DNA from 3 places in the Halomonas sp. CSM-2 genome. Region 1 is predicted to be linked to each of the others. Evidence: predicted binding sites of a transcription regulator. Region 1 holds the regulator's gene; each other region holds the start of a gene.
The links. The regulator sigma-54, encoded in region 1, starts transcription at its own class of promoters, with help from an activator protein. The targets are predictions, from matches to a motif close to TGGCACNNNNNTTGCTNT.

Region 1 (6,656 bases):
AAAAGGCACATCGCTCATGGAACCATCGACTCTCGCGTTGACTTGCACCATTGCTCGCTTCACGCAGCAATTAGGAAACAGTGATAAAAAATCCGTGTTAAAAAAACTGTATTTAAAAAACCACGTTAAAAAACCATTATCGAACAACGTATTCTAACCCTAGCAGACGATGACAAGCGAGCATCGCTTATCCTCACGACAAAACGATGGGGCAAAGTCCACTCGGTCAATGTTACTCTTACGTTTTAATTGTCATTTTTAACGAGCCACGCGATTACCCATGCCAGCGACAACTGCGACCACACCCTTTCGCCAAAGCGCATTGCGCACGCTAGACATTGAGCAGGCCGCCATCGCAGGCTTGGTCGGCAAACTGGATGCGCATTTCGACCATGCCTGCGAGCTGATTCTGGCTTGCCAGGGACGCGTTGTGGTGACCGGCATGGGAAAGTCAGGCCATATTGCCGGCAAAATCGCGGCCACACTGGCCAGTACTGGCTCGCCGGCGTTTTTTGTTCACCCTGGTGAAGCCAGTCATGGTGACCTGGGCATGATTACCCGCTGCGATGTCGTGATCGCGCTCTCGAACTCAGGAGAAACTGCTGAGGTAACGGCTCTGCTGCCGCTGCTGAAGCGCCTGGGTACGCCACTGATCAGCATAACAGGACGCCCGACCTCTACACTTGCCCAGCATGCGGATGCTCATTTGAACAGCAGTGTCGATCGGGAAGCCTGCCCACTGGATCTAGCGCCGACAAGTTCTACCACAGCGGCATTAGCCCTGGGCGACGCTCTCGCTGTTGCCCTACTTGAAGCACGCGGCTTTACCGCAGAAGATTTTGCCCTGTCGCATCCTGGCGGCAGCCTGGGCCGCCGCCTCCTGCTTCGCGTTCGTGATCTTATGCATCAAGGCGAACGTTTACCTCAGGTCGCCCTGGGCAGCCCCCTGCGCGATGCGTTACTGGAAATCACCCGACAAGGGCTGGGATTCACCTGCGTGGTAGACCCCGACGGCCTGTTAGTCGGCGTATATACGGATGGCGATCTGCGCCGCACCCTGGATAACTTTCACGACCTGCGTGACGTACAGGTAGATGACGTCATGACCCGGCCTGGCAAGCGTATATCTCCCGACCTTCTCGCGGCGGAAGCCGTTCGTATAATGGAAGACAACCGCATTACCGCGCTGGCCGTAGTGGACGAACACCAGCGCCCGATAGGCGCGCTGCATATGCATGACCTGCTTGCCAGCGGCGTTATTTAACCTAAATCGACCGGAGTCCTAATGACCCTTTCTGCTGACCTACTCGACCGACTACGTCGCATTCGCTTATTTGCCCTTGATGTCGATGGTGTGCTTACCGATGGTCGCCTCTACTTTCAAGCCGACGGTGTCGAAATAAAAGCCTTCCACACCCAGGACGGCCATGGACTCAAGTTATTGAAACGTGCGGGCATCTCAGTAGCCTTGATCACCGGCCGCGACTCCCCCATGGTCAGCCAACGTGCCGCCGCTCTGGGCATCCCCCACGTCTATCAAGGCTGCGAAGATAAACTGGCCGTCCTCCGCGGCCTGTGCCAACGCCTGGAGCTTGACTTGTCTCAGGTTGCTTATTGCGGTGACGACCTTCCCGACCTGGCCAGCATCAAGCGTTCGGGGGTTGGCATCACGGTACCCAACGCCCCTGACTACATGCACACCCACGCTGACTGGGTCACCGAACGCCTGGGGGGACACGGCGCTGTCCGCGAAGTCTGCGATACATTACTCGATGCTCAGGGCCACTGGGGTGCCGTCGTCGATACTTATCTACACGGCTGAGGCACTATGCTGAAGACACTGCGCACGCGCCTGGGACTGGCCCTGATAGTGCTGGCTCTGGGTGGCTTTCTGGTATGGCTGGACCCAGGTGGCCCACAGACTGTCCCGACAGACCCGGAAGCCCGAGCCGAGGAGCCAGGTCATGTCCTTCACAATGCCGAGCTTACACTGTTTGATGAACAGGGGAATATTCAGCAGGGGTTAACCACGCCTCGTCTGGTACATACCCCCCAATCCGCCTCAACACTCGCCGAAACGCCGCACGCCACGCTTTATGACAGCGAGCGACGTATCTGGAACGCCACGTCAGAGATAGGTACGCTGAATACCCGTTCCCAGGAGCTGACGCTTTCGGGCAATGCAAGATTGATCGCCCCTGATGAAGGCTGGCAGCTCGACACGGACGTTCTGCACTATGAGGGGAAAACCGCCCATGCGTGGAGTAATACTCATGTGCTGCTCCAGCAACCGCCCCAGCGCATGACAGCACAGCGAATGGATGCATGGCTCAACGAGGAGGAGGTGCGCCTCGAAGGTAACGTTCAAGGCCACCACCCTCCGGAGACGCAACCCGGACAGGAATGAAACATGAAAGCGTTTATCTACACGGCGATGGCTGCTGCCTGCCTAGTGCCTTTTTACGCAACCGCAGATAATCACCAGCAACCGGTTGAAGTCGTCGCCGACCAGCTCGACCTGGATCAGCGCGCCGGTACAGCGGTCTACACCGGCAACGTCGAAGTTCGCCAAGGCAACATGCTGATAAGAGGCGACGAAGTGGAAATCCAGCGAAATGAGGAAGGCGAGCTCTCGCGGGCCACGGCGCTGGGCGAACGGGCCTATTTGCGGCGGCAGCCCGAAGACCAGGATGGCCCGATGGAAGGCTGGGGTCGAAGGGTGATTTACCATGTCGCCGAGCGACGCGTCGAGTTGATTGACCAGGCGGAAATCATCCAGCAAGGCGACCGCTTCACCGGGGGGCGGCTGGAATACTTTATCGACCGCGAGTTCGTCAAGGCGCGCTCCGACGTCGACAATCAAGAGTCGCAGCGCATCCGCATGACGCTGCAACCCGAGGGATAAGGAGAGCCTGATGGCAGTTGCCGACAACAGCGCAACACGAACGCTATACGCCCGCCATTTGGCGAAAAGCTACAAGCGCCGACGCGTCGTAAAAGACATCAACCTGGATATCTCACAAGGCAGCATCGTCGGTTTGCTCGGCCCCAACGGCGCCGGTAAAACCACTTCATTCTACATGATTGTCGGCCTGGTCAAGGCAGATGCAGGCAGCGTCGGGATTGATAGCCTGGACCTTTCCCGAGCACCCATGCACGAGCGTGCCAAGGCAGGCATTGGCTATTTGCCCCAGGAGGCGTCGATCTTTCGCAAACTCTCCGTCGCCGACAACATCATGGCCATTTTACAAACCCGTCACGACCTGGATCGAGCCGGACGCGAAGCACGCCTGGAAACACTCCTGGAAGAGTTCCATATTACCCACATCCGCGACAATATGGGCATGAGCCTTTCCGGAGGCGAACGGCGCCGCGTCGAGATCGCCCGGTCCCTCGCGACAGAGCCTGCGTTCATCCTGCTTGATGAGCCTTTCGCAGGTGTAGACCCCATCTCCGTGGGCGATATCAAGTCGATCATCCGCGCCTTGAAGGAGCGAGGTATTGGCGTATTGATTACCGATCATAACGTGCGTGAAACGCTGGATATTTGCGATGTGGCGTATATCGTCGGCGACGGGCATATTATCGCCAGCGGTTCGCCGGCCGCCATTCTTGACAACCAGGAGGTGCGTGACGTTTACCTAGGTGCTGATTTCCGTCTCTAAAGCCAGCAGTGGCATATTTATTGCCGATGGCATACTTATTGCACTTGCACCCAAACACAACTCGCACTAGGGTGGATGCTTTCCGATAAACGAGTGGTTCTCAGATGGTCATGAAAGCTTCTCTTCAACTGCGGATCGGCACTCAGCTCACCATGACACCCCAGCTGCAGCAGGCAATTGCCCTGCTACAGCTATCAACGCTCGATTTACGCCAGGAAATCCAGCAAGCGCTTGACGCCAACCCCATGCTCGAGCAGGAAGATGAGTTCAGCGAAAGCGAGCAAGCTGACAGCGAGCCGGAAGCAAGCGAGTGGGCAGATAGCATTCCCAAGGAGCTATCCGTCGATAGCGACTGGTCAGATACCTATCAGGATACGATGGGCAGTGGCAGCACAAGTAGCGAGGGACCTGACTTCGAGCGCCAGGCCACCGGGCAAACGCTGCATGGCCACCTCCTCTGGCAACTCGCCATGACCGATTTGAGCCAACGTGAACAGTTGGTGGCCGAGAGCCTGATTGACGCACTGGATGCTAACGGTTATCTCACCCAGCCCCTTGCCGATATCCGCGAAGGACTGCGAGACCAGGGCGTGGAAGGCCTCAGCCAGCGCGAGGTTGAAACTATTCTACTGCGACTGCAACAGTTCGAGCCCACCGGCATCTTCGCCCGCGATCTTCGCGAATGCCTGATGCTTCAGCTCGCCGCACTACCCGGTGACACACCGCTGCTGATTCCTGCGCGGCGTCTGGTTCGCCAGTTCCTTGAAGCGCTGGGTAAAAATGATCAGCGCCTCCTCAAGCGAAGACTCGGCCTGGACGATGTGCAACTCGATGACGTCATCCAACTGATCAGAAGCCTGGACCCGCGCCCCGGCAGCGTTTACAGCGCCACTGACGATAGCTACGTGATTCCCGACCTGGTAGTTCGCCACGATAACGAAGGCTGGCACCTCGAACTCAACCCAGAGGCCTTACCCAAGCTCAGGATTCAACCCGACTACGCTAGCCTGATCAAGCGCGCCGACAAGAGTCATGATAACCAGTTCCTCAAGGATCACTTGCAGGAAGCCCGCTGGCTGATCAAAAGCCTCTCCAGCCGCAACGACACCCTGTTACGCGTCGGCCGCGAAATCATCACTCGCCAGATCGGCTTTCTCGAACACGGCGAAGAGGCCATGAAACCGCTTATCCTGGCCGATATTGCCGATGCGGTAGAGATGCATGAGTCGACCATCTCTCGCGTCACCACCCAGAAGTTCATCCATACACCGCGGGGCATTTTCGAGCTTAAATACTTCTTTTCCAGCCAGATCAGTGGCCAGGACGGCGACAGCCACTCCAGCACGGCCATTCGCGCTCGTCTCAAAAAACTGATTCAGGAAGAACCCCCCGGCAAACCTTTGTCAGATAGCCGTCTTGTCATCCTGCTGGAGGAAGCCGGCATCCACGTGGCACGTCGCACGGTTGCCAAATACCGCGAAGGCATGGGCATCCCTTCGTCCAGCGAACGGCGTCGCTTACGTTAAGCAAACGGAAACTCAACACAAGGGCTTTGCTTAACGCCAAAAAGGGTTACAATCGAAGGACAGTCCGACGGATAAGGAGTACGTCAATGCAAGTCAATATCACCGGTCATCATGTAGATCTGACTGACGCCTTGCGTGACTATGTCAACGAAAAGCTGGAACGCGTTGAGCGCCATTACGACAACATCACCACCGTGCAGGTAACGCTCTCGGTCGAAAAAGAGCGTCAACAGGCCGCCTGCACACTCCACGCTGCTGGGGCTGACTTGCATGCTGAGGCCCTCGATAATGACATGTACGCCGCCATCGACGCCCTGGCGGACAAGATTGATCGACAGCTCGTTAAGCATAAGGAAAAAGCACAAGCCCGCGCCCAGGGCGCAGGTGTGCGTTAATTCAATGACGTTGGCCACAATCCTCCCCCCGGAACGCGTTCTCTACGATGTGCCCGGGGGCAGCAAAAAAAGGGTGCTGGAGTTTTTCAGCACCTTTATCGCACAAAACATTCCCAGCCTCGACAGCCAGGAAGTGTTCAGCCGTTTGATTGGTCGTGAACGCCTCGGCAGTACGGGGATTGGCAACGGCGTGGCGATTCCCCATGCTCGAAGCCCGCACTGTGATTCACCTATCGCCGGCTTTCTCAAACTCAATGAAGCGGTCGACTTTGACGCCATTGATGGCGACCCGGTTGACCTGGTGTTTGTTCTTCTCGTGCCTGAAGAAGCCGACGACACCCACCTCGCACTGCTGGGACAAGTTGCTTCCATCATGAATGATGCCGACACGCGCCAGCAGCTACGTAAGTCGGGTAGTCAACGTGAATTGCTGGACCTCATCTCCGCCAAGATACGCGACCAGGCGGCCAGCCTTTAATAGGTCGGCACGTAATGAACCGTCCTGACCAAGGGGCGTTTATCCAAGTCGCTTGACCGCAAGCAAGAGAGCCTTCATGCAACTCGTCATTATTAGTGGCCGATCGGGGTCAGGCAAATCGATAGCCTTACAGGCACTGGAAGATCTGGGTTATTACGCCATTGATAACCTGCCCGCCATGCTATTGGACTCGCTGGTGGATGAGTTGCGTGATCAGGGTGATCGCTCCCACTTGGCTGTCAGCATTGATGCACGCAATCTGCCAGGCGCACTTGCCAAACTTCCAGAACTGCTCAAAGAGCTTCGACAGCGGACCATCAAGTGCCAGATCGTGTATCTCACCACCGACGCACGTATTTTACTGGAGCGCTATTCAGCCACTCGCAGGCGGCATCCGCTCACGCGCAACAGCAGTCTCACGCTAGAAGAAGCCATCGACAAAGAAGAGCAAACGCTGCACGAGATACGCGATCTGGCCGATTTGACCATCGACACAACGCGGCTTTCAGTCCATGACCTTCGTCGGCGCATCACCGACCAAGTCGCCCATCAGCGGCGCGATGAGCTAACGCTGACCTTCGAGTCCTTCGGC
Region 2 (6,656 bases), on a different contig from region 1:
CCGTTCGCTCAATGCCATTACGCTGCATTGCGTCTGGGAAATGCGCCAACAGACGTTCAAGACTGCGTCCGGCGTCCCCCACCAGCCCCAATGTCGTTCGCTGATTGCGCACCAGTTGCTCAGGGTCGAGATCGATCCGGATCAGCGCACCATTAAGATGAAAGCCACCATCAAACACCACGTCATAATCGGTCTCACCAAGCTCGGTACCCACCGCCAGAATCACATCGGCATTGACCGCCAGTTCACGCACCGCGGGTAGCGCGGCGTTAGCCCCCAGATCCAGCGGATGGTCACGGCCCAGCAGGCCTTTGGCATTGATGGTCGTGACCGTGGGCGCATCCAGCTGTTCTACCAGTGCTCGCGCCGCCTCTGGCGCTGCCACGCAGCCACCGCCCAACAGTACCAAGGGTTGCTTCGCTGCATGCAACAAACGGGCGGCTTCGGCAAGCCCTTCCGGGTCGGGAGCAGCACGATAGAGCGTAGGTGCCTGCCAACTGGCCGGTTCATTTACCGGCGCATTAAACAAGTCGATGGGGATTTCGATATGCACTGGGCCAGGGCGTGCGCCATTAAAGACCGCAAAGGCACGGGCCAGCACCTCGGGCAGCGTGTTGGCGTCCAGCAGCGTATGGCTGAATCGCGCCACACCACTGATCATCTGCTGCTGGCTAGGCAGCTCGTGGAGCCGCCCCTGGCCCAAACCCAGCGTATCGCGGCGATTGACGCTGGAGATCACCAGCATGGGAATGGAGTCCGCCAGGGCCTGGCCCATGGCGGTGGCCATATTGGTCATTCCTGGCCCGGTGATAATCAGGCAAACGCCCGGCTTGCCGCTGGCTCGGGCATAGCCGTCGGCCATAAACCCCGCACCCTGCTCATGGCGCGGAGTGACATGCTGCACATCGCTGCCTTCCAGCCCGCGATAAAGCTCCACGGTATGCACGCCTGGAATGCCGAACAGTGTGCTGACACCGTAGGTATCGCGCAGCAAATGAACCAGCAGCTCGGCACAGCTCATGGTGGATTGATTGCTCGTTACGCTAGTGTTCATTGCAGGCCCCTTAGAAGAAAAACGTATGGGCCATAAAGGCAATGATCGGCAGCGTAATGGCGGTCCGCAGCAGGAAGATCGCCACCAGTTCCCAGAGCTTGATCGGGATCTTCGACTTGAGCAGCAGCGCGCCGATTTCCGACATGTAAATCAACTGAGTGAGCGACAGGCAGGCAATCACAAAGCGGGTCAGCTCGCTTTCGATATTGGTCGCCAGTACCGCCGGCAGAAACATGTCGGCAAAGCCCACCAGCGTCGCGGGCGCTGCCGCTTCTGCCTCGGGAATTCGCAGCAGCTCCAGCACCGGGACCATGGGATAGGAAAGCCAGGTAAACAGCGGGGTAAATTCGGCGAGAATCAGCGCTACCGTGCCAATGGCAAACACCAGCGGCAGCAGTGCGAGGAAAATATCCATGACGTTCAGCAGCGCCAGCTTTGCCAGCTCCCTTGGCCCCGGCGCACCGGCGGCGCGACGCGTGGCTTGCAGCAAGCTGTAACGCAACAGACCTATTTTAGCGGTGGGTTTTTCGCTGATCTGGCACCCTACCGGCTCATAGTAGTCATTGGCTTTGCGCGACAGTGGCGGCAAACGCGGTACGATCACCGCGGCGATCAACCCCGCCACGACCACCGTGAAATAAAACTGCACAAACAGGTGGTTAATATCCACAAAGCTGGTCACGAGCAGCGCAAAGGCAATCGAGACCACCGAAAAGTTGGAGGCAATCACCGAGGCTTCGCGGCCGTTATAGTAGCCCTGCTCATACTGTTGCGTGGTAATCAGTACGCCGACGGTACCCGACCCCATCCACGACGCGGTGGCATCGATAGCACTGCGGCCCGGCAGGTTGAAAATCACCCGAAACGGCTTGCGCACCAGGCTGCCGATAAACTCCATGAAGCCGAACTCGACCAGAAACGGCAGCAGCAGCGCAGCAAAGAAGAAGAAGGTCAGTAGCACCGGCGCCAGATCGTTAAGCATCACGCCACCGGTAAACGATGCGGTGACGAATTCGGGGCCTAACTGAAAAAACGTCATCAAGGCAAACAGCGCGCCCAGGATGCGCATACCCAGCCATACAGGCCCGACGTGAAACATTTCGTTCAGCACGCCCGATTTCGCCCAGGAAGGGTTCACCAGTTTGGCGTACAGCGTGGCGACGACCGAGAAGCACAATACCACCGTGGCGATAGCAGGCAGCGCCGCTCCCAGCAGGGTTTGCAACCCATCGGCCATCAGGCCCATGCCGATGTTAATGGTGTCGCCTACCTGAAAGGGCACCAAGAACAACAGCACCCCAATCAGGGAGGGAATTAAGAATTTAATGAGATGGCGCCGCTGGATCGGTTCATCGGCGCTTGGCTCGTCTAACTGCACATGCGAGGACATGGGTTCACCTGTATTGAAGGTTTATTGGAGGTGAGCTGGCGATTTCTGAAGCGGCGGACAACACCGCTTCTTAACTTGCATCGTTATCGTCTACGCCTTGTTAAGTCGGCGCTTTTTATCGCAATTATCGAATTAACTGCCGGTCTTCACGCCCGGCAGTACGCAGAGCATTTCATACAGCAGCGTGGCCCCCATTAATGCCGTGTTGCCGCTTGTGTCATAGGGGGGAGAGACTTCCACCAGATCACCGCCGACAATGTTCAAGCCTGACGCGCCCCGGACGATCTCGAGCCCCTGGGAAGACGTCAGGCCGCCCATTTCCACCGTGCCGGTGCCAGGGGCAACCGACGGATCCAGGGAGTCGATATCAAAGCTGATGTATACCGGGATATCGCCCATCTGTTCGCGCACTTCCTTCATCAACGGCGCCAGCGAGCGGTACCAGCACTCTTCGGCGGGCACAACGCGGAAGCCCTGCTCACGACACCAGTCGAAATCTTCCGCGGCGTATCCCGTCCCCCGCAGGCCTATCTGCACGACCTTGTTGGCGGCCAGCAGCCCCTCTTCCTGGGCACGGCGAAACGGCGTGCCATGGGCAATCGGCTCGCCAAACATGTGCTCATTCACATCGGCGTGGGCATCGACGTGGATCAGCCCCACCGGGCCATGTTTCTTGGCAATGGAGCGCAGTATCGGCAGTGTCAGCGTATGTTCGCCGCCAAGGGTCAGCGGAATGCAGTCATGCTTGAGCACCTCGTCGTAAAACGCGGTAATGATGTCGACGCTTTTCGGCAGGTGAAAGGTATTGATGGGTACGTCGCCGATGTCTGCCACCTGCAGGCTTTCAAAGGGGGCCGCGCGGGTCGCCATGTTGTAGGGGCGCAGCATGCGCGACTCATCGCGGATCTGGCGCGGCCCAAGGCGTGTGCCCGGGCGGTTTGACGTGCCAATATCCATGGGAATGCCGATAAAGGCGGCGTCCAACCCCTGAGCCGTCTCCTGCGTGGGCAGGCGCATCATGGTCGCGGGGCCGGCAAAGCGTGGCATGCTGTTGCCGCCCATCGGCTGATTAAAGTCCGACATACTCATCTCCAGCTTGTTATTGATTGAGCCATATCCGGCCTGACTACTGTTGAATACTGCAGGTACCGTGCCAACTTCCATTTCGCGCACAGACCGCCATTGGGCGTCGTTAAAAAGCTCTTTTGATGCAAAAATGCATTGAAAATAGGGCCAATTGATTCAAGAATGCATTATCGATTCAGAAACGCATCAAAGGAGCGCCCGGTGAGCGACATCGATAGCTGCGTCCTGCAAACCATCGTGGAAACAGCCAACGACCATTTCTTCATCGTTGGTGGCGACGGCCGCGTGCTGGATATCAGCCCGGGCGCTGAAGCGGTTTACGGGTTATCACGGGAGGAACTGCTTGCCAGCAGCGTTCAACAGCTACAGGCCGCGGGGGTGCTTAAGCCGTCGATTACGCTTGAAGTAATGCGTACGCGTCGGCCTGCGCAGCTTATGCAGGTCACCGGGACAGGCCGACGAGTCATTGCCGAAGCCTACCCCGTCTTTGTGGAGGGCAAACTTGAGCGCGTCATCAGCCGCTCGCGGGACTTGACCGACCTGCAGTTGCTGCAAGATGAATACGCTCTGCTGCAAAAACGCTTCAGCGAACACCTGAAGCGCAGCCATGCCGCCCCCGATGCCGAAGAGCAGGCGCTGGATGACGCCCTGGATGACCTCCAGGTCAGAAGCAATGTCATGCGCGAAATTGCCCTGCTGCTCAAGCGCGTGGCCCCCTCCGATGCCAACGTGCTCATGCTGGGCGAGTCCGGCGTGGGGAAAACCGCCTTCGCCAAGCAATTACACCGCTGGAGCCAACGCTGTAACGGCCCTTTTATCGACGTCAACTGTTCCGCCATCCCCGAGAACCTTTTCGAGTCAGAAATGTTCGGCTACCAGCCCGGTGCCTTTAGTGGGGCGGCCAGGCAGGGCAAAGCGGGACTATTGGAGCAGGCCGAAGGTGGCACGCTATTTCTGGATGAGATCGGCGAGCTGCCGCTTTTGATGCAGACCAAACTGCTCAAGGTGATTCAGGATGGCAGCCTGACCCGCCTGGGCGATACACGACCGCGTCGGGTCGATTTCCGCCTGGTGGTCGCCACCAATCAGGACCTGGCCAAGCAGGTCGAAGCCGGGCACTTCAGGCTGGATCTCTACTACCGCCTTAACGTGATTCCCGTCACCCTGCCGCCGCTTCGCGACCGCCGCGAGGATATTCCCGACCTTGTCGACGCCTGCCTGAACCGGCTGAACCAGCGCTACGGTCGGCAAAAAATCCTGGGCAATCAGGTATGGTCGACGCTGATGGGCAGCGAGTGGCCGGGCAACGTCCGCGAACTGGAAAACTGGCTGGAGAGGGCCTGGCTCTCAAGTCCGACTGACCAGATCGATAGTGTCGCACTAGGGCCCCAGCGCGCTACCGAGCAAGAACCGCCACGTCCTTCGGCTTTTACAAGCGCCCCGCTTAGGGACGACGAAACCCTGTCTGCCTACCTTGCGCGTCTTGAGCGTCAGCTTCTTGAAGGACTTTGCCAGACGCATACCAGCACCTACGCCATCGCCAAACGGCTGGGTATCAGTCAATCCACCGTGGTGCGTAGGCTTCGACAGCACAGTCTTAACGCTCCCCAGCGCCAGCCCAGATAACACACGCAGTAGGCATAATTACACGCAAAGACTGTCAGGCCATCGACTCGCCCAAGCCTGACCGAGAAGGCAGGAGCTCTGCAAGCTTCCCAGGATCAGTTAATCATCCTCAAGCCATGGCCCGCTCCAACCGCTGCTTGCGCCGCTCCCAGTCCGGCATCACCTGTTCCAGCAGCGCGAAAAATGCCGGGCCATGATGGGGTTCGGCGCGGTGACAGAGTTCATGGGTGATGACATAGTCAATGGCGTCCACCGGCGCCTGAACCAGGCGGCGATTGAGCAGCAGGCGGCCGGCAGGAGACATGGACCCCCAACGCTGCTGAATCCGCCGCACGATGATCCCGATCGGACGGAATGACTGCGGCACCGCGAAGCGAGCCAGGCAGTGCTCGAGCCGCTCGGGGAACTTGACGTGAGCCCGTTCCCGATACCAGGCCTCGACCAGCTCACGCGTCGTCTCGGGGCAGTGGGGGCGAGGGGTCTGCACGACGATGAAGCCCCGGATCAGCGTCACACGCTTGTGCGTATGCGGGATCACTTTCAGGCGATACTGCCGTCCGAGGTAGAGGTGCGTTTCACCGGCGAGATACTGCCGCTCGGGTGTACGCGGCAGGAACTGTGAAAAATAGCGCTGCTGCCGCACCACCCAGGCGGCGCGCTTGCGCAGTCTGGCTTCGATGGCCGCCAACGGTGTTTCTATGGGGGCTGCGATCATCACCGAGGCGTCCGGCTCGACGGCGATTTCGAGCGTCTTTCTGGGTCGGCGTACGACCTCGTAGTGAATCTCCTGGGCGCCATAACGCAGGCAGTGACGTTCCCGAATCATGCGGTGAACCTGGCTCGGGCGAGGTTCATGATCTTCTGCTCCAGATCGTCCAGCACCTCGACCGGCAGATCGACGCCTTTCTGATCGCGGATGACGTCGAAGAAGTAATCGTCGATGGCGTTGCGTAGATCGTTCTGCGCCATCTCGTTCGACCACAGGTCGACGATCAGATGTGACTTGATGATCTCGATGATGTCCAAAGAGATGATGGCCGCTTCGTCGCCCGCCACCGTCGCCTCGTCCCGGGTCTGGAGTTGGCCGTCGAGGATACCGAAGAACGCCTGCCCATCCTCATCGCCTTTGAGGCGCTCCGGCACATGATGGCCGCGCTCTTTGCGCGCTATTTGGCTTGCCAGCTTTACCACGCTCTGCAGGTACTCACGTTCTGAGAGACGCTGCTCGCGATAGGCGCGGATCGTCTCTTCGAGCAGCTCCGAGAAACGTTTGTAAAAGGTCGGGTCCTCATCCATGTTCTCGGTGATCGCCCGCCGCGTGGCACTGGAGATGCGGTCGGCCTTCGAGGCTTCCGAGACGCCGGTTTCCTCGACCACCGCCTTCAACGCATCGGGATCGTTGATGTTGACCACATCGATGATCGTCTCGGCGGGCATCGCCACGACATGGTCGTCGAGCAGCTTCTGGATCTTGGGCTCAAACTCGCGGATATCGACCGT
Region 3 (6,656 bases), on a different contig from region 1:
AGCGAAAGCTTCAAGCTCAGGACGGCGCGCCATGCTGCCGTCATCGTTCATGACCTCACAAATCACGCCGCTCGGGTCACAACCTGCCAGGGCTGCCAGGTCACAGGCGGCCTCGGTATGACCGGCACGACGCAGAACGCCACCGGGCTCGGCCATCAGCGGGAAGATGTGTCCCGGCTGGACGATATCGGTGGGTTTGGCATGCGGGGCAACGGCGGCCTGGACGGTCCGCGCCCGGTCGGCGGCGGAGATCCCCGTGGTCACGCCTTCGGTCGCTTCGATCGACAGGGTGAACTTGGTGCCAAACCCGGAGCCGTTGTCGCGTACCATCAGCGGCAGATTCAGCTGTTCGCAGCGCGCCCGTGTCATCGGCAAACAGATCAGGCCGCGGGCAAAGCGTGCCATGAAGTTGATATGCTCCGCCTGGACTTTTTCAGCGGCCATGATGATATCGCCTTCATTTTCGCGATCCTCGTCGTCCATGAGAATCACCATTTTGCCCTGGCGAATATCATCGACCAGTTCAGCAATGGGGGCTAGTGTCCCAGAGGAAGCGTGCGCCATGGAATCTCCAGTAAAGTTGTCGCAAGGGTGCGATTTCGCGCGTCAGGGTACCTTGGTATCGTCGCTCGTGCCAGTCACCACTGGCGAGGCGATAATTCGCCAATCCTGGCCAACGGCCCGCATATCGTGAATAGTGAGGAGCTGCTGGTCGGCCATCTGGACAAGCCCCGGGAGTGCAAACAGCGGCCTGGCGTCTCCGCCCAACAGCGTCGGCGCGACAAATAGCTGCATTTCATCGATCAACCCCGCGTTTAGCATGGCGCCGGCGAGCGTGGCGCCGGTTTCAACCAGCAGCTCATTAACCTCTTCGTTTGCCGCCAGCCACTCAAGCAGAGCCGACAGATCAACACGACCCTGGGCATCGGCGGCTAACACCTGCACCTCAGCCCCAGCGTCTATCAGTCGCCCGCGCTTCTCAGTATCCCTGGACGTGGTAACAATCAGCGTACGCCCGGGCGCTCGCAAACAGGCGGCTGCCAACGGCAATCGCAGTTGGCTATCGACAATTACCCTCAGCGGCTGGCGCCTGGCGATGTCAGCGGCATCATCCAAGCCGAGTTGCTCGGCACGAACCGTCAGGCGTGAATCATCCATGATGACGGTCTCCACACCACTCAATATCGCACTTGAACGGGCACGTAATCGTTGAACCTGCGCGCGCGCCTCAGGGCCAGTAATCCACTGGGATTCACCCGACCCCATGGCGGTGCGACCATCGAGGCTCATCGCCATCTTCATGCGCACAAAGGGACGTTTGCTCGCCATACGGGCGATAAAGCCAGGATTGAGCGCGCGGGCGTCTGCCTCCAGCAACCCGACTGACACCTCGATCCCCGCATCTTCCAAAAGGCGAATGCCCCGGCCACTGACCTGAGGATTGGGGTCTACCATGGCCACCACTACGCGCGCCACCCGAGCGTCTTGCAACGCCACGGCGCAGGGGCCAGTGCGGCCAATATGTGAACACGGCTCTAACGTGACATAGGCGGTCGCGCCACGAGCGTTCTCGCCCGCCGCAACCAATGCATTGACCTCCGCATGCGGCTCACCCGCGTAGCGGTGATAGCCCTCGCCCACAACCTTACCATCGCGGACAAGTAAGCAGCCCACACGAGGGTTGGGGTCGGTGGTGTACAGACCGTATGCCGCTAGCGCCAGCGCGCGGGCCATGTAACGATGGTCATCGGTACTGAACAAGGCCACGCTCACGTTGAGGGCCTGCCGTCAGCAGGTTCCTGGGACAAGCGATCAATTTCAGCCCGGAATTCGTCCAGATCCTGAAACTTGCGATACACGGATGCAAAGCGAATGTAGGCCACCTGATCGAGGGTGTTCAAGGCCTGCATGACCGACTCACCAATATCGCGGGCGTCAATTTCCCGGTCTCCCCGCGCGCGAAGCGTCTGGCGTATCCGCTCGACGGACGCCTCAATGGCTTCTGCGCTGACCGGCCGCTTTTCGAGCGCCCGCAGCATACCGGCACGCAGCTTGGTTTCGTTGAAGCTTTCGCGCGAACCGTCTGACTTGACCACACGGGGCATGACCAGCTCGGCGGTTTCATAAGTGGTAAAACGCTCCTGGCAACTTGCACATTGGCGACGGCGACGCACCTGGTCACCGTCGGCTACCAGCCGCGAATCGGTCACGCGAGTATCGTTAGCACCACAAAAAGGGCAATGCATGGCGTTCAACCTGTTGTCGGCCCGTGCGAAAGCGCTGCACGAGAAAGCAAAATACGACCTGTTAATGCGCTATTAACCGCCTATTGTAACGTTTTGGCACACAAGCTGCACCGTTTGTGGAAGCCTGTTTACTGGGACCCCCTTATGACCGCCTTCGACGACACTGTGCACGTTTATCTGGATCACCTTTACGGGCCCCGCGCCACGGAGGTTCAGCGCCGCCTTAATCAACGCCTGGCGCATTTTTGCCCAGCGTCGGAGCCGCAACTTTCCATCGAGCAGCAGGGTCAGCGTGCACCATCGTGGAGCGAGAAAGACCAGTGGCTGATCACCTATGGTGACTCTATCGTTGATGACCCAGCGCCCCCGCTGGCAGTGCTCGACGACTTTTTGCAAGCGCGTCTCGGTGAACGTATCAGCGGCGTCCACGTACTGCCGTTTTTCCCGTGGAGCAGCGACGACGGCTTTTCAGTAATCCACTACCGGGAAGTAAACCCCGACCTGGGCGACTGGCAGCATATTCAGACCCTTGCCCGCCACTACGACCTGATGGCGGACCTGGTGCTCAACCATGTGTCCCGGGAGTCGTTATGGTTTGTCGACTACCTTAGCGGTAGCCTACCGGGGCGCGATTATTTTATCGAAGTCGACCCCGACACCGATGTGTCTGCAGTGGTTCGGCCACGTAGCAGCCCGCTGTTGGTGCCGATATCCACCCGCCGGGGAACACGTTACCTATGGGCGACGTTTTCCGAAGACCAGCTCGACCTGAACTTCGAAAACCCCGATGTGCTGCTGGAATTTGTCGGCATCCTGCTGTTTTACCTCGAGCAGGGCACCCGCATCGTGCGCCTGGACGCCGTCGCCTTTCTATGGAAGCGGCTGGGAACCAACTGCATTCACTTGCCGGAAACCCACACCGTCGTGCGATTGCTGCGCGCCATTGTGGACCACCTTGCCCCCGGCACGCTGCTGATCACCGAAACCAACGTACCGCACCACGAAAACATCAGTTACTTCGGTCTTGACCGCCTCGCCGACGGCCCGCCCGACGAAGCCCACATGATCTACCAATTCACCTTGCCGCCGCTGCTGTTGCACACCCTGACACGGGGCGAAACGCATACCCTGCAAGGCTGGCTGGCCAGCCTGCCACCGCTACCCGACCACTGCACCTATCTCAATTTTACCGCCAGCCACGATGGCATTGGCGTACGCCCACTGGAAGGCCTGTTACCCGATCACGAACGCGATGCGCTGCTCGAACTGATGCACCGATTTGGCGGCTTTGTCAGCATGCGCAGCAACCCCGATGGCAGCGATACCCCCTATGAAATCAACATCACCTGGTTTGAAGCCATGCAAGGCACGCGCAAAGGCCCCGATCCGTGGCAAATTGCACGTTTCTTGTGCAGCCAGGCGATCATGCTCAGCCTTCAAGGCATTCCGGCCCTGTATATCCATACCCTGACCGGCACCCTCAACGACGTGGAAGGCGTTGAGCGCAGCGGTCGCTTACGCTCTATCAATCGCCGCCGCTGGCAGCGCCGCGAACTCGATTTACTCCTCGACAGCACCGCCACACCCACCCATGACGTTTTCAATGCGCTGAGTCGATTGCTGGACTGCCGACGCCGGGAGCCCTGTTTCCATCCCAATGCCGCACAGCGCGTACTGACTTCGTACCCATCATTGCTGGCCATCGAACGTGGTCCGCTGGCCAACGGTCGCCGCCTGTTGGCGCTATACAATGTCACCGAGGTGCCCCTATCATTTGATCAGCTCGGTGATGACGTCCAGCACGCGTTATCGTCAGTCCCATGGCAAGACCTCAACGCCCGATCCTCTGGTCAAGCCACCGACCCTTTGCCTCCCTATGCCGTGCGCTGGCTGGTTCATGGCCCTTGATATTCCTGGCATCGATTTATTAGCGGAAAAAGATGCCGATTCAGGCCCTGCGCGTTAGGCTATCTCCTCGATTCTGCAACGATTGAGGAACGCTATGCGCGATGGGTTCACCCTGCACCGCTTATTCCAACCCCGGCCAGCATCACGCCGTTCGCCCCTATTCGGCAGCGCGATGCTCGGCATGCTCATGATGCCGACAGCCCAAGCGGACTCTCTCCCCGCCCCTGTACAGGCACTGGCGGATCAAGGACTGGAGATTCACGGCGAATTTGACGCCCCTGGCGGCATGCGTGGCTTTGGCGCCAGCCGTCAGGGCCAGGAGGTGACCATCTACCTCACCCCCGACGGCGAGCACGCCATTACCGGCTCGCTGACCGACCAGGAGGGCGACAACCAGCTCGAGGAAGCAGCGCTGGACAAGCACGTACGGGCACCACTTGAAGCACAAACCTGGCAGCTCCTCGAAGACAGCTACTGGATTCAGGATGGCCAGCGTGACGCGCCACGGGTGGTTTACACCTTTACCGACCCCAATTGCCCCTACTGCCAGGCTTTCTGGGAAGCCGCACGGCCCTGGGTTGAAGCAGGCGAGGTGCAACTACGCCATATCGTGGTGGGCATTCTTGACGCCGACAGCCCCGCCAAGGCCGCATCGCTACTCGCTGCCGACGATCCCGCCGACGCCCTTGCCCGCCATAAGCAAGGCGACCACATCCGCGCCAGCGCCCAACCTCGTGAAATTGAAGAGCAGGTATACAACAACAACCAGCTGTTTGACGGTCTGGGCCTCTACGCCACCCCGACCAGCGCTTTCAAGCGCCAGACCGATGACGGCGTCACCCGTCTGGACCGCGTCGAAGGCATGCCGGATGAAGAGCGCCTGGAAGAAATGATGGGCGGTCCGGCACCTGAGCAATAGCGTCGTCAACGCCTGGCGATCACCCAGCCCAGCACCATGGTCGCCAGCATTGCCACCAGCGGTAGCGTGGCACCGCCCAGCGACGCGATGGCGGGCCCCGGACAGTAACCTGAAAGCCCCCACCCCACGCCGAACAACGCCGCCCCGATCAACAGTCTGGCATCCAGCCCCTGCTTATCGGGCAGTTGAAAACGCTTTGCCAGCAGAGGTACCGGCTGCTTCAGCACGAAACGGTAGCCGATAAAGGTGGTAATGACCGCCCCGCCGAGTACAAACATGAGCGTCGGATCCCAGTTGCCGGCGATATCCAGGAAGCCGACCACCCTGGCCGGATCAGTCATGCCCGATACCGCCAGTCCCAGACTGAACAGCAGGCCGGCTACATAGCTTGCCACCAGGGTCAGAGCCTGTCTGCTCATGCTCCACCTCCCAGGACGTGACGCACGACATAGACGGTCACCAGGGCAGCACCCAAAAACGTGACCGTCGCCGCCAACGACCGCGGTGAGAGTCGTGCCAGACCGCACACCCCATGACCACTGGTACAGCCACTGCCGAGCCCGGTGCCCAGCCCCACCAGCAGGCCGGCCACCAGCATCAGCGGCACGCCGCCCAGCGGCTGGCCGATAACCGCGCCGGGGTGATTGACGACATTGCCCCATCCAGCACCTAGCCCCATTAATAGTAATGGCCCGCTGACCAGGCCGACGAGAAACGCCGCCCGCCAAGCGCTATCGCCCTTAGGCCGCTGGGCGATCAAGTTACCGACAATACCGCTGATACCAGCGATTCGTCCCAGGCTTGCCATCAGCCAGACCGCCGAGATACCGATCAATATGCCACCTGCAAGCCCCTGCAGGCTCGATGACAGTTCCATGTATTGCTCCTCTTCAGCGATTACTTAGCGGCATCATACCGCTCCATTAACTATATACTTATATCACAAGCGAATATATGACCGGCATCACGCGTTAACAACCGTTTCGCCACCTCCTTCTGTTAAGATGCACCGCATTAGCAATTTGCAGGAGAGACCCATGCTCGGCTGGTTCCCCGGACATATGAACAAGGCCCGCCGCCAGATCCAGGAGGCGCTGCCGGAAATCGACGTGGTCATCGAAGTGCTCGATGCGCGGCTACCCTACTCCAGCGCCAACCCCATGCTGGCCGAGTTGACCCGCCACAAGCCGGTGCTCAAGATTCTCTCCCGCGCGGACCTGGCCGACCCGGAGCGTACCGCCGAATGGGTCGCATTTTTCGACGCCCAGGACGACACGCGCGCGCTGGCAGTCACCACCACCAATACCCGAGAACTGAAAAAAATTCCCCAGCTCTGCCACGAGCTGGCGGGGGCCGTTCGTGTCGACCGCGATGTACGTGTCATGGTGATGGGCATTCCCAACGTGGGTAAGTCGACACTGATCAATGGCATGGCAAGACGTAAGATCGCCAAAACCGGTAACGAGCCAGCGGTGACCAAGCGCCAGCAGAAGGTACGCATCGACGGTCGGGTCGCGCTCATCGACACCCCCGGCGTGCTATGGCCCAAGATTGAAGACCAGGCCAGCGCCTACCGTCTCGCC

Region 2: a site for sigma-54 is predicted at 3,583-3,600, ahead of speB (agmatinase). Genes of this name have one in related genera too.
Region 3: a site for sigma-54 is predicted at 2,341-2,358, ahead of B7L15_RS04295 (sugar phosphorylase). Genes of this name have one in related genera too.

The regions. Positions count from the first base shown of each region.
Region 1 covers NZ_NBYR01000005.1:93,002-99,657, reverse strand. The annotation lists gene B7L15_RS05420 (ABC transporter ATP-binding protein) at 1-18, opposite strand, end outside; gene B7L15_RS05415 (KpsF/GutQ family sugar-phosphate isomerase) at 281-1,264, shown strand; gene B7L15_RS05410 (KdsC family phosphatase) at 1,286-1,822, shown strand; gene lptC (LPS export ABC transporter periplasmic protein LptC) at 1,829-2,407, shown strand; gene lptA (lipopolysaccharide transport periplasmic protein LptA) at 2,411-2,905, shown strand; gene lptB (LPS export ABC transporter ATP-binding protein) at 2,916-3,665, shown strand; gene B7L15_RS05390 (RNA polymerase factor sigma-54) at 3,770-5,191, shown strand; gene hpf (ribosome hibernation-promoting factor, HPF/YfiA family) at 5,278-5,586, shown strand; gene B7L15_RS05380 (PTS sugar transporter subunit IIA) at 5,591-6,064, shown strand; gene rapZ (RNase adapter RapZ) at 6,141-6,656, shown strand, end outside.
Region 2 covers NZ_NBYR01000020.1:50,917-57,572, forward strand. The annotation lists gene B7L15_RS16265 (5-guanidino-2-oxopentanoate decarboxylase) at 1-1,054, opposite strand, end outside; gene B7L15_RS16270 (YjiH family protein) at 1,065-2,444, opposite strand; gene speB (agmatinase) at 2,577-3,527, opposite strand; gene B7L15_RS16280 (sigma-54 interaction domain-containing protein) at 3,732-5,156, shown strand; gene B7L15_RS16285 (M48 family metallopeptidase) at 5,266-5,982, opposite strand; gene B7L15_RS16290 (type I restriction endonuclease subunit R) at 5,979-6,656, opposite strand, start outside.
Region 3 covers NZ_NBYR01000004.1:99,973-106,628, reverse strand. The annotation lists gene ribBA (bifunctional 3,4-dihydroxy-2-butanone-4-phosphate synthase/GTP cyclohydrolase II) at 1-564, opposite strand, end outside; gene ribD (bifunctional diaminohydroxyphosphoribosylaminopyrimidine deaminase/5-amino-6-(5-phosphoribosylamino)uracil reductase RibD) at 607-1,767, opposite strand; gene nrdR (transcriptional regulator NrdR) at 1,770-2,246, opposite strand; gene B7L15_RS04295 (sugar phosphorylase) at 2,391-4,154, shown strand; gene dsbG (thiol:disulfide interchange protein DsbG) at 4,327-5,073, shown strand; gene B7L15_RS04285 (DUF6691 family protein) at 5,079-5,492, opposite strand; gene B7L15_RS04280 (YeeE/YedE family protein) at 5,489-5,950, opposite strand; gene ylqF (ribosome biogenesis GTPase YlqF) at 6,111-6,656, shown strand, end outside.